DNA from 3 places in the Rhizobium sp. ZPR4 genome. Region 2 is predicted to be linked to each of the others. Evidence: riboswitches for the same ligand, from Rfam matches in the RefSeq annotation. Region 2 holds a riboswitch; each other region holds the start of a gene.

Region 1 (3,272 bases), 1.3 Mb from region 2:
CTCGGAGCGGAAGATGATATCGGCCGGGCTGCGAGAACAGTTGACGAAGGTGATATCCGACAGCGGTGCGATATCGGACATGTAGCGCGTCATCGACATCATCGGCGTGATGCCGGAGCCGGCGGAAACGAAGAGGTACTTCTCGCCGGGATGGCGGATATGGCTGAAATCGCCGAGCGGGCCGAACGCCTTGATGCGCATGCCGGGCTTCAGGTTCTCGAACATCCAGCGCGTGCCGACGCTGTCCTTCTGCGCCTTCACCGTCACCGCGACAGAGAAGGGCCGCGACGGCGTCGATGATAGCGTATAGGTGCGCATGACGGGCTCCGGAGCCGTCGGCAGCTCCAGCGTCACGAACTGGCCCGGCAGATAGCGGAACCAGTTGTCCTTGTCGGACCCGAATGTGAAGGTCATCACATCGGGTGCTTCGGGTGTCACCGAGAGACATTCGAGCACATGCTGCCTGTCATTCCAGGGCTGCATCTGGTCGAGGTGGCGATGCGAAAGAGAGACGGCCATGTTCATGCTCAGGCAACCGCCGACAGCTTGGCCTGGTCGCCCTGCAGCCGGTTGATCATGAAAGTCGTGTACCATTCGACGAACTGCATGACGCCACCTTCATGGATTTCCGAATAGGGACCTGGTTCATAGGCCGGCGAGCGGATGCCGAAGGCATTTTCCTCGACGATACGGCGGTCCTGGTCGTTGGTTTCGGTCCAGACGTGGGTCAGCTCTTCGAGATTGTAGTCGACGCCTTCCACGGCATCCTTGTGAACAAGCCACTTCGTGGTGACGGCTGTTTCCTCGGCGCTGATCGGCAGGACGCGGAAGGAGATCGCGTGGTCGCCGAGGATGTGGTTCCACGTCGTCGGGTAATGGAACAATAGCATGGTGCCGATGCCGTTGATCGTCACGTCGGGCGAGAGCGGCCGCCTGACGGCATTCTGGCCGGACATGGTGTAGCTTTCCGCACCTTCGATCAGCGGCATGCGGGCCGTGCGGAACTGTCCGTCCGGCGAGAGCTTGAATTCGCTCGGCAGGCCTGCGGCTTCGCAGCGTTGCCAGTGCTCGGCGATGACGGGATCGTTCAGCGCACCCTGTACGCCGGTCACGGTCGGCGCTTCCGGGAAAGTGCGGCAAAGCTCGGGGTGATTGGCCGCGCAATGATAGCATTCGCGGTTGTTTTCCCAGACGAGCTTCCAGTTGCCCTTCTCGATGATGGTGCTCTGGAAGGCGACCTTGGCTTCGCTGATGCGGTGCGGCGCCATATAAGGCTCGATCGAGGCGCGGACCGAGGCGAAATCCGGAGCGTTCTGTGCCAGGCAGATGAAGATGTAGCCGCCGACGCTTTCGCAATGAACCGGCTTCAGCGAATGCTGGCTCTTGTCGAAATCCTCGGCCATCTGACGGGCGAAAAGCAGCGAGCCATCGAGCTCATAGGTCCACTGGTGATAGGGGCAGACGAGTTTTGCCGAGGAGCCGCGCTCGGTCGTGCAGACCCGCGAGCCGCGATGGCGACAGCTATTGTGGAAGGCGCGGATGACCTGATCGCGGCCGCGGACGATGACGACGGGATAGTCGCCGATCTGGACGGTGAAGTAGTTGCCCGCGCGCGGCACTTCGCAATCATGGCCGATGAACAGCCAGTCACGATAGTAGATCGTCTCCATGTCGAGCTTGAAGTAGTCCGGATCGGTGTAGAAGGGTTGCTCCAGGCTCAAGCCTGTCCGGTGGTTCTTCAATTGCCGCAGAACTTTGCTGCCGATGTCCATTTGCCTATCCTTAGCAGTACCAGGAGGCGGGCAAAGGACATGCGTGGCCGGTTGGGAGCGGCCAAAAGCAATGTCCCGACCACCCGCCGCGGTCAGTAAACCTTATGCGCCCAAGGCTGGTTTCCGGGCTCTGGAGCGGCCCTGTTTCCAGAACCCCATGGCACCTTCCCAGGCCGATCGACCCAGTGGCTTTATTCGCCATGCCTCACTCCACCACCGTTGCGGGGGCAGCGCCGGATTTTGACCGGCTTCCCAATTCTCCGTCTCCCTAGCAGACGGCACCTTGAGATTGATGGCATCATAGCTCTCGGCTCCGCCAGCCGCTGCGCTGCAATGCGACATCGGCTCCGAAATTGACGACAGGCGAAACGGAACGCCAAGATGGCTCCGTGAAGAGGCATTATCGAAAGACAATTCAATCGCTTATGCGGCTACATCAAAATGCGGACATGCAGCCCATCCGCACCCGAATGATGACGCTTTATCCTGAATGCGACAGAGCCGTTATCAACGGGGCGCTTGGGTGGCGGAAAGCGCCAGCAGCGCAGCCATGGCGCGCTCCGCATCGGCAGCCGGAACGAAGATGTGATCATGATAATAGCCGGCGACAACATTGGCGCTAATACCCTCATTTCCAAGGGCCGTGGCGAAGGCCGCAGTAAGCCCGACCGCCTCCAGGGACGAGTGAACTTCAAGCGTGATCATGCGCATGGCGGGAGTGGCCGGAAATCCCGCTTTGCGGGCCGCCTCCAGCGAAAGGATCAGCGTCACTCCCTCCTTTTCCCGGAACAGCCCGATCGGGTCTAGATGCCAATGATCGGCCAATACCGGCGCCGGCACACTGCAATAGACGAATTCGCCCTCGGCGAGATTTGGTTTCATGCCGGACAGAAGCTGCTTGAGATCGATAACTCCAGGCATGTTTGTCTGTCTCCCAAAAGGTGCGGCGTCTCAAAATGGTTAAGCCCGGCTCAAGCTATTCCATCTACCATGCCGTCCAGAGACGTCTAAAGCGAGATCCGGCATGGCCAAACTCAGGTATTTCGACGCTGGGAAGCCCGCCGAGCCCGAACCGGCGCCACCGGTATCGACAACGGGCTACAGCGAATTCCTGCGCACGGGCCGCATCAACCGCAACAGGCCGCACTGGCTTGCGGAAGAACGGGACTATATCAGCCATGAGCAGGTGGCGGTGCGCACGGCGCAAAAGCTTAGGGATGCCGGCGAAAAGACACATGACCGGCTCAACAGCTTCCACAAATCAATCCGTTTCCCGAAGCTCATCTTCCATCACACGCTGAAGGACACGCCGCATCTCGGCTACTGCCACGTGACAGCCGCGCGGACGCAGTTCGCGCAATATGAGCAGGTGAACTGGGCTTTCTACATCGCCAACTTCTTTGCCCGGATCGGCCAGGAAGAGAATTTCTTCGAAGACATCAGTCTGAAATATTCGCGGATGTATTTCGCCGTCGCCATCCATCCGGACAAGCAAGCGGA
Region 2 (3,272 bases):
CGATGCGGCTGCCGACAGCCTGCAGCTGCAGGCGCATGGGCTTACCGGGAACATCGACGAAGCCCTTGAGGCGCAGCACGTCATGCTCGGCGATCACGCCCTTCAACGCATCGACAAAGGCTGCAGAGTCGGCAATCGGGCCGAGTTCGACGACGAAGCTATCGAATTCGTCGTGGTCGTGCGGCGTGCCGTCCTCATGCTCCAGCTCGTGATGCGATTTGCGGTTGACGATATCGTCTTCCGTGCCGATGCCGAGACCGAGCAGAACTGCGGCCGGCACGTCGCCGTTCTTCGCTTCGATGATCGTCGGCTTGCGGGCGGTGCGCGAGGCAACCTCGGCGCGGACACGGCCAAGCCCGTCGTCGTCGATCAGATCGGTCTTGTTGAGCACGATCAGATCGGCGCAAGTCAGCTGATCCTCGAAAAGCTCCTCGATCGGGCTTTCGTGATCGAGCGAGTCGTCCTCGACACGGCGGGCTTCCACAGCGTCGTGATCGTCGGCGAAACGCCCGGCGGCAACGGCAGCGCTATCGACCACGGTGATGACGCCATCGACGGTGACGTGGGTGCGAATGTCGGGCCAGTTGAAGGCGGCGACCAGCGGCTGCGGCAGCGCAAGACCGGAGGTTTCGATTACGATATGATCCGGACGCGCATCGCGCTCCAAAAGCTTCGTCATGGTCGGAATGAAATCGTCGGCGACGGTGCAGCAGATGCAGCCGTTGGTCAGCTCGATGATATCGTCTTCGGTGCAGTTCTCCGCGCCGCAGCCCTTCAGCACGTCCCCGTCGACGCCGAGATCGCCGAACTCGTTGATGATCAAAGCGATCTTCTTGCCGCCGGCATTCTGCAGGAGGTTGCGGATCATCGTCGTCTTGCCGGCTCCCAGGAAGCCGGTGATGACGGTGGCGGGAATCTTTTCCTGGTTCATATGGATCAACCCTTCATTTTCAGCGGCAGGCCCGCTGCGATAAAATAAACTTCGGCGCTCGCCGCCGCGACCATCTGGTGCAGGCGGCCGGCATGATCGCGAAATTCGCGCGCCATGCGATTTTCCGGCACGATGCCGAGACCAACTTCGTTGGATACGAAAACGAGCCGCGATCGTGCCCGTGGCAGAAATTCGGCGAGAGCGGCAAACTCCGCCGCCATGTCACGCTCCGCCATCATCAGATTGGTGACCCAGAGCGTCAGGCAGTCGACAAGCACGGCTCGCCCCTCGGCGTCGATGGCGGCGAGCCGCGCGACGAGGTCGATCGGCTCCTCATGCGTCTGCCAGAGATCGCCGCGGTCGGCACGATGTTGTGTAATGCGTTCGCGCATCTCATCGTCCCACGCCTGACCTGTCGCCACATAGTGACGCTCGAGGCCGGTATCCGAAACCAGAGATTCTGCGAATCTGGATTTGCCGGAACGCGCGCCACCGAGGACGAAAATGGCTCGGGAAATCGAAGACGACATGCGCTACGCCCGCTCCCACAGAAAAACGAGGGTTGGCAGCACGCAGCTGAAACCGGAAAACGGGCGCCTACACGCCGAAAACTCATCTTGTGCCACGACAACCTCCGTGCTGGCAGCGGAACTCTCGTCCCAGAACAGGCTCTGCGCCCGGCACGCATGGCAGGTCTCCTGGCTCACGGATAAGGCGCCGCGACGGGGGCAGACCGAAACCGGTCGCCCCCGATCGTGCGCCAGCGGGTCTTTCTCGCCTTCCCGGCAATCCATCATGAAAAGGCGGACGATTCGTAGAATGAGAGGCGTCCAGCCCCGGTTGATCATGATGCCACGCCAGTGGCTTTTTCGATTTGCGCCTGCCCCGCCCCGTTCGCCCCATGCGAATCATCGACGAAATAGACTTCAAACCGAACGAAAGACCCTGACCGCTCTACAGTCGCGGGGTCGGCTGTGATGAGGACGCCCGGATTGGGTCCGTCCCGTCACATTCCCTTTTCATCCCATGCGGCGGATCGCCGCTCAGGAACCATTCGTTATGCCGCAATGATTAGGCTTTCACTTAGTTCAAGTCAATCAAGGGCATGGATGCGACCTTAGCCATCCTGATTGCGAAATCAGCTGAAAATTCCCATTAAGCCAGCGGTTTTTTTGCCGTATTTCTTTGATGTTAGAAGTTTATAGAGGGTAAGCCCTCATATTCGAGCAAAACCGTAACGTTCGCTTCCCATGTTGCAGAAATTCCAACCGCGACGCCTCGGCGTCTTCTCGGCCCTATTCGATCTCGGTCGCTTCAGGGCATTGCTGCGCCGTGGCGAATTGGGCCTTGTTTTCGCCGGCGCGCTGGTGGGAATAGCGTCCGGCTGCGCCGTAACCGCGATGAGCTATATCTCGCGCAAGCTTCACAGCCTCATCTACGGCATAACCGACTACGAACGCTTGAGTTCGGCGGCAATGGCGATTCCCGACAAATCGGTGTTGTTCATCGCCCCGATCGCTGGCGGAATCATCCTCGGCATACTGCTCTATATATTGTCGCGCACGCGCAAGAAGCCGATGGTCGACCCGATCGAAGCCAATGCGCTGCATGGCGGCCGCATGTCGCTCACGGACAGCATCATCGTCGCGGTGCAGAACCTGATCTCGAACGGCTTTGGAGCCTCTGTCGGGCTTGAAGCAGGTTACACACAGATCGCCGCCGGCATTGCCTCGAAATTCGGCTACAAGATGCAGATGCGGCGCGCCGATCTACGCATGCTCGTCGGCTGCGGCGCGGCCGGCGCTATCGCCGCCGCCTTCAATGCGCCGCTCACCGGCGCCTTCTACGCCTTCGAGTTGATCATCGGCAGCTATTCCATCCTCACGCTGACGCCCGTCGTCGTCTCAGCACTGATTTCAACGATGATCGCAAGGCTGCTTGCGGGCGACGACTTCGCCATCGATATCGATCATTTCGGCGCGATCGTCCCGGCAGACTATCTTCCAGCCATCCTGCTCGGCGCCTTCTGCGCCGGTATCGGCATCCTGATCATGCAGGGCGTCGCCTGGGTCGAAGAGCTGGCACGCAAGAGCTCCATCGCGCCGCCCTTCCGGCCCGCACTGGGCGGCCTGGTCGTCGGAACACTGGCGCTGATCTCGCCGCAGGTTCTTTCGGCCGGCCATGGCGCACTGCATCTCAATCTGTCTACGGACGTGACGCTGGGCGCCTTGGTGGGTCTATTCCTGCTGAAATCGCTCGCCTCGGCGATATCGATCGGCTCCGGTTTCAGAGGTGGACTGTTCTTCGCCTCGCTGTTCATGGGCGCGCTGCTCGGCAAGAT
Region 3 (3,272 bases), on a different replicon from region 2:
AGCCGGCATCATGCTCTGCGTGATAGGCGAGATCATCGAGAAACTCGGCCACGTCCTTGATCGCGTCGACAACAACATAGCTCAATCCACGACCGGCGTTGACGGAGTCACGACCGACGGTCACGCCAAAGCCACCGGGAACGCGCTGAAACCAAGTGGAGCGCCACTTCTTGAAACCTGCCGCGTCTCGCTCGTACTCCTCCAGATATGCCTTCTGTTCCGCTACTCGAGCACGAAATGTATCAACAACATTGCGTGCGCCAGCCTTCGGCTTATCAGCCTTTTTTGAAGTCCATTTCTCAAGAAAGTTTGCCATTGATCCGATCTCTTCAGGTTAGCGTTCTTTGTCAAGCCGCCGTTGCTTGGGAAGCGATGACGAAGCTCCTCCGCATGGATGCCCGCATATATGTAAAGGATAGATGTATAATGGCAACATAATACGTCATTATTATCGATAATTGGCCTCTGCAGCCACCTCTGGAGACCAGGGGCGCCCAAATTTCGCGGATTTTCCGACCCGACCAGCCATTTTCAAACATGATCTGAAACGTCGGCAAGACGTGCTGCGGCGCATACTTGCTTGAAATGCTCTATGGCGGTGCACAAACCTGCGGGTGTATGGATGGGCAATTGATGCCTTCTCTGGCTCTTGCCGCCATTTGTTGTCCGGCAAACTCATATGCGTTCGCCACTACGACACCGAGGGCGGAGATACCAATCTCCGCCCTCGGTCTGCATTCACTTCGGGATCACTCCGTGATCCTGTGCGTTCTTCTTCTCTACGCTGCCTTTGTCAGCTCGCCATGCGGATCGAGCACGAACTTCGTTGCAGCACCTTGATCGAAACTCTCATATCCTTGTGCCGCATCTTCGAGTGAAATGATCTTGGCGTTGACAATATCGGCAATCGGCAACCTGTCGTGCAGGATCGCCTGCATGAGCTGGCGATTGTACTTCAGCACCGGCGTCTGACCCGTATGGAAGGATTGCGCTTTCGCCCAGCCGAGACCAAAGCGCAGAGACAGGCTGCCTTGCTTGGCAGCACTGTCTGCGGCACCAGGATCCTCCGTCACATACAGTCCGGGAATGCCGATCGAACCAGCGGCTCGTGTAATCTCCATCATTTGATTGAGCACGATCGCGGGCTGCTCCCCGCCCGAATGACCGCGCGCCTCGAAACCGACTGCATCGATCGCACTATCCACTTCATTGGTGCCGACGACTTCCGCGATCATATCGCCCAGACGATCGCTCTTGGAAAGATCGATGGGCTCGAAACCGACCTTGGCTGCATGTGCAAGACGATCCTTGTTGAAGTCACCGATCATGACGACGGCGGCACCCAGGATACGAGCGGAAGCAGCAGCAGCCAGACCGACCGGCCCTGCACCTGCGACATAGACCGTAGAACCCACCCCGACGCCCGCACGAACGGCTCCGTGAAAGCCCGTCGGCAGAATGTCGGAAAGCATGGTCAGATCACGGATCTTCGCCATGGCCTTGTCTCGATCCGGGAACTTCAACAGATTGAAATCCGCATAAGGCACCATCACGTAGCGCGCCTGGCCGCCAATCCAGCCGCCCATGTCGACGTAGCCATAGGCGCCGCCGGCGCGCGACGGATTGACCGTCAGGCAGACGCCGGTGTCCTGCGACTTGCAGCAACGGCAACGGCCGCAGGCAACGTTGAACGGAACCGAGACGATGTCGCCGACATCGAGCATCTCGACATCGATACCCTTTTCAATGATCTGTCCGGTGATCTCATGCCCGAGCACGAGGCCGGGCATCGCAGTCGTGCGACCACGAACCATGTGCTGATCGGAGCCGCAGATATTCGTGGAGATCACCTTCAGGATCACACCATGTTCGATGCGTCTGCCGTCCGGCGCCTCCAGCTTCGGATCGTCGATATCGCGCACGTCGACCTTGCCGGGCCGCATATAGACGACGCCTCTGTTCCCAGTCATGCCATCTCCTCCTTGATTGAACGCTTGATGATTGCCCGAATGTCGGACCTCTTCGGATCGGCCCGCTCCTCAACGGGCTGAACGGCAGCAAAATCGGTCTCGGGAGCAGCAGCTTTCGCGGCATCCCGGCCGGCGCAAGCATGACTGACAGGAAGCTGCGCGAGATTGGAACGGGGTGATCCCAGGGAACCCGCATTCACCTCTCGATCGCCCACCGCGATCAGTCAAGCCTGCCGTCAAGGCTGGTTTCCGGGCTTGGACCTGTCCTTTCGGACATCTCGACACCTTCCCGGCACTTCTGCCAGTGGCATCGATCGAGATATTCGGTCCGCTACCGTTGCGGGGGCAGCACCGGCTTCTGACCGGTTTCCCAATTATCCGTCGGGCGCTTCCCGATGGCACCTTGAACATGTCCAGAAGATCACGGGAGGAACCGTGTTGCGCATGAAAAAACGACATCATCGCTCTGCTGGGCGACATGAGGCGCTTTCATTCCATATGGCAAAATGACAAACCGCTGCCAGCGATCATGTCGCGGCAAGGACAGAAGCGATCACAGCACTTCACGAATCGAGCCTGACCGACGCTATCCACATCGGTCAGGCTCAGAGATTATCAAGCTGCCCGCTTCAGCGCATCGCCAAGCACGGAGACGATCGTTTCGATCTCAGCCCGCTCGATGATGAGTGGCGGAGAGAGCGCGATGATATCGCCGGTTACGCGGATCAACAGGCCCTTCTGGAAGCAATCGACAAAGACGTCGTAGGCGCGCGTGCCGGGAGCACCATCACGCGAGGCGAGTTCGACGGCGCCGACGAGACCGAGATTGCGGATATCGACCACATGCGGCAGACCCTTCAGCGAATGCAGGGCGTTCTGCCAGTCCTCGGCAAGCTCGGCTGCACGCGTCAGCAGGCCTTCTTCCTCGTAGATTTCCATGGTCGCGAGTCCGGCGGCGCAAGCGACCGGATGGCCGGAATAGGTATAGCCGTGGAAGAGCTCGATCTGGTTTTCCGGGCCGGTCATCAGGCCATCATAGACCTTGCGGCTGGCAAAGACGGCGCCCATCGGTATCGTGCCGTTGGTGATGCCTTTTGCTGTCGTGACGAGATCGGGGACCACGCCGAAATACTCGGTCGCAAACGGGGTGCCGAGGCGGCCGAAACCGGTGATCACTTCATCAAAAATCAGCAGGATGCCATATTTGTCGGCGATGGCGCGCAGCCGCTCCAGATAGCCCTTCGGCGGCAGGATGACGCCGGCGGAACCGGACATCGGCTCGACGATGACGGCTGCGATCGT

The links. A riboswitch is a leader RNA that binds a small molecule or an ion and turns the genes downstream of it on or off. The one in region 2 is predicted to bind cobalamin.
Region 1: it holds a riboswitch for cobalamin, as region 2 does, so the genes downstream of both, ABOK31_RS02240 (aromatic ring-hydroxylating dioxygenase subunit alpha) here and cobU (bifunctional adenosylcobinamide kinase/adenosylcobinamide-phosphate guanylyltransferase) in region 2, are expected to answer to the same signal.
Region 3: it holds a riboswitch for cobalamin, as region 2 does, so the genes downstream of both, fdhA (formaldehyde dehydrogenase, glutathione-independent) here and cobU (bifunctional adenosylcobinamide kinase/adenosylcobinamide-phosphate guanylyltransferase) in region 2, are expected to answer to the same signal.

What each region holds. Positions count from the first base shown of each region.
Region 1 is NZ_CP157967.1:465,130-468,401, reverse strand. Features, by position in the region: gene ABOK31_RS02245 (hybrid-cluster NAD(P)-dependent oxidoreductase) at 1-525, opposite strand, end outside; gene ABOK31_RS02240 (aromatic ring-hydroxylating dioxygenase subunit alpha) at 528-1,772, opposite strand; cobalamin riboswitch at 1,869-2,073, opposite strand; gene ABOK31_RS02235 (ACT domain-containing protein) at 2,280-2,693, opposite strand; gene ABOK31_RS02230 (DUF6656 family protein) at 2,797-3,272, shown strand, end outside.
Region 2 is NZ_CP157967.1:1,763,360-1,766,631, forward strand. Features, by position in the region: gene cobW (cobalamin biosynthesis protein CobW) at 1-931, opposite strand, end outside; gene cobU (bifunctional adenosylcobinamide kinase/adenosylcobinamide-phosphate guanylyltransferase) at 937-1,461, opposite strand; cobalamin riboswitch at 1,602-2,001, opposite strand; gene ABOK31_RS08700 (chloride channel protein) at 2,182-3,272, shown strand, end outside.
Region 3 is NZ_CP157968.1:275,137-278,408, forward strand. Features, by position in the region: gene ABOK31_RS20815 (hypothetical protein) at 1-316, opposite strand, end outside; gene fdhA (formaldehyde dehydrogenase, glutathione-independent) at 780-1,970, opposite strand; cobalamin riboswitch at 2,193-2,391, opposite strand; gene ABOK31_RS20825 (aspartate aminotransferase family protein) at 2,586-3,272, opposite strand, start outside.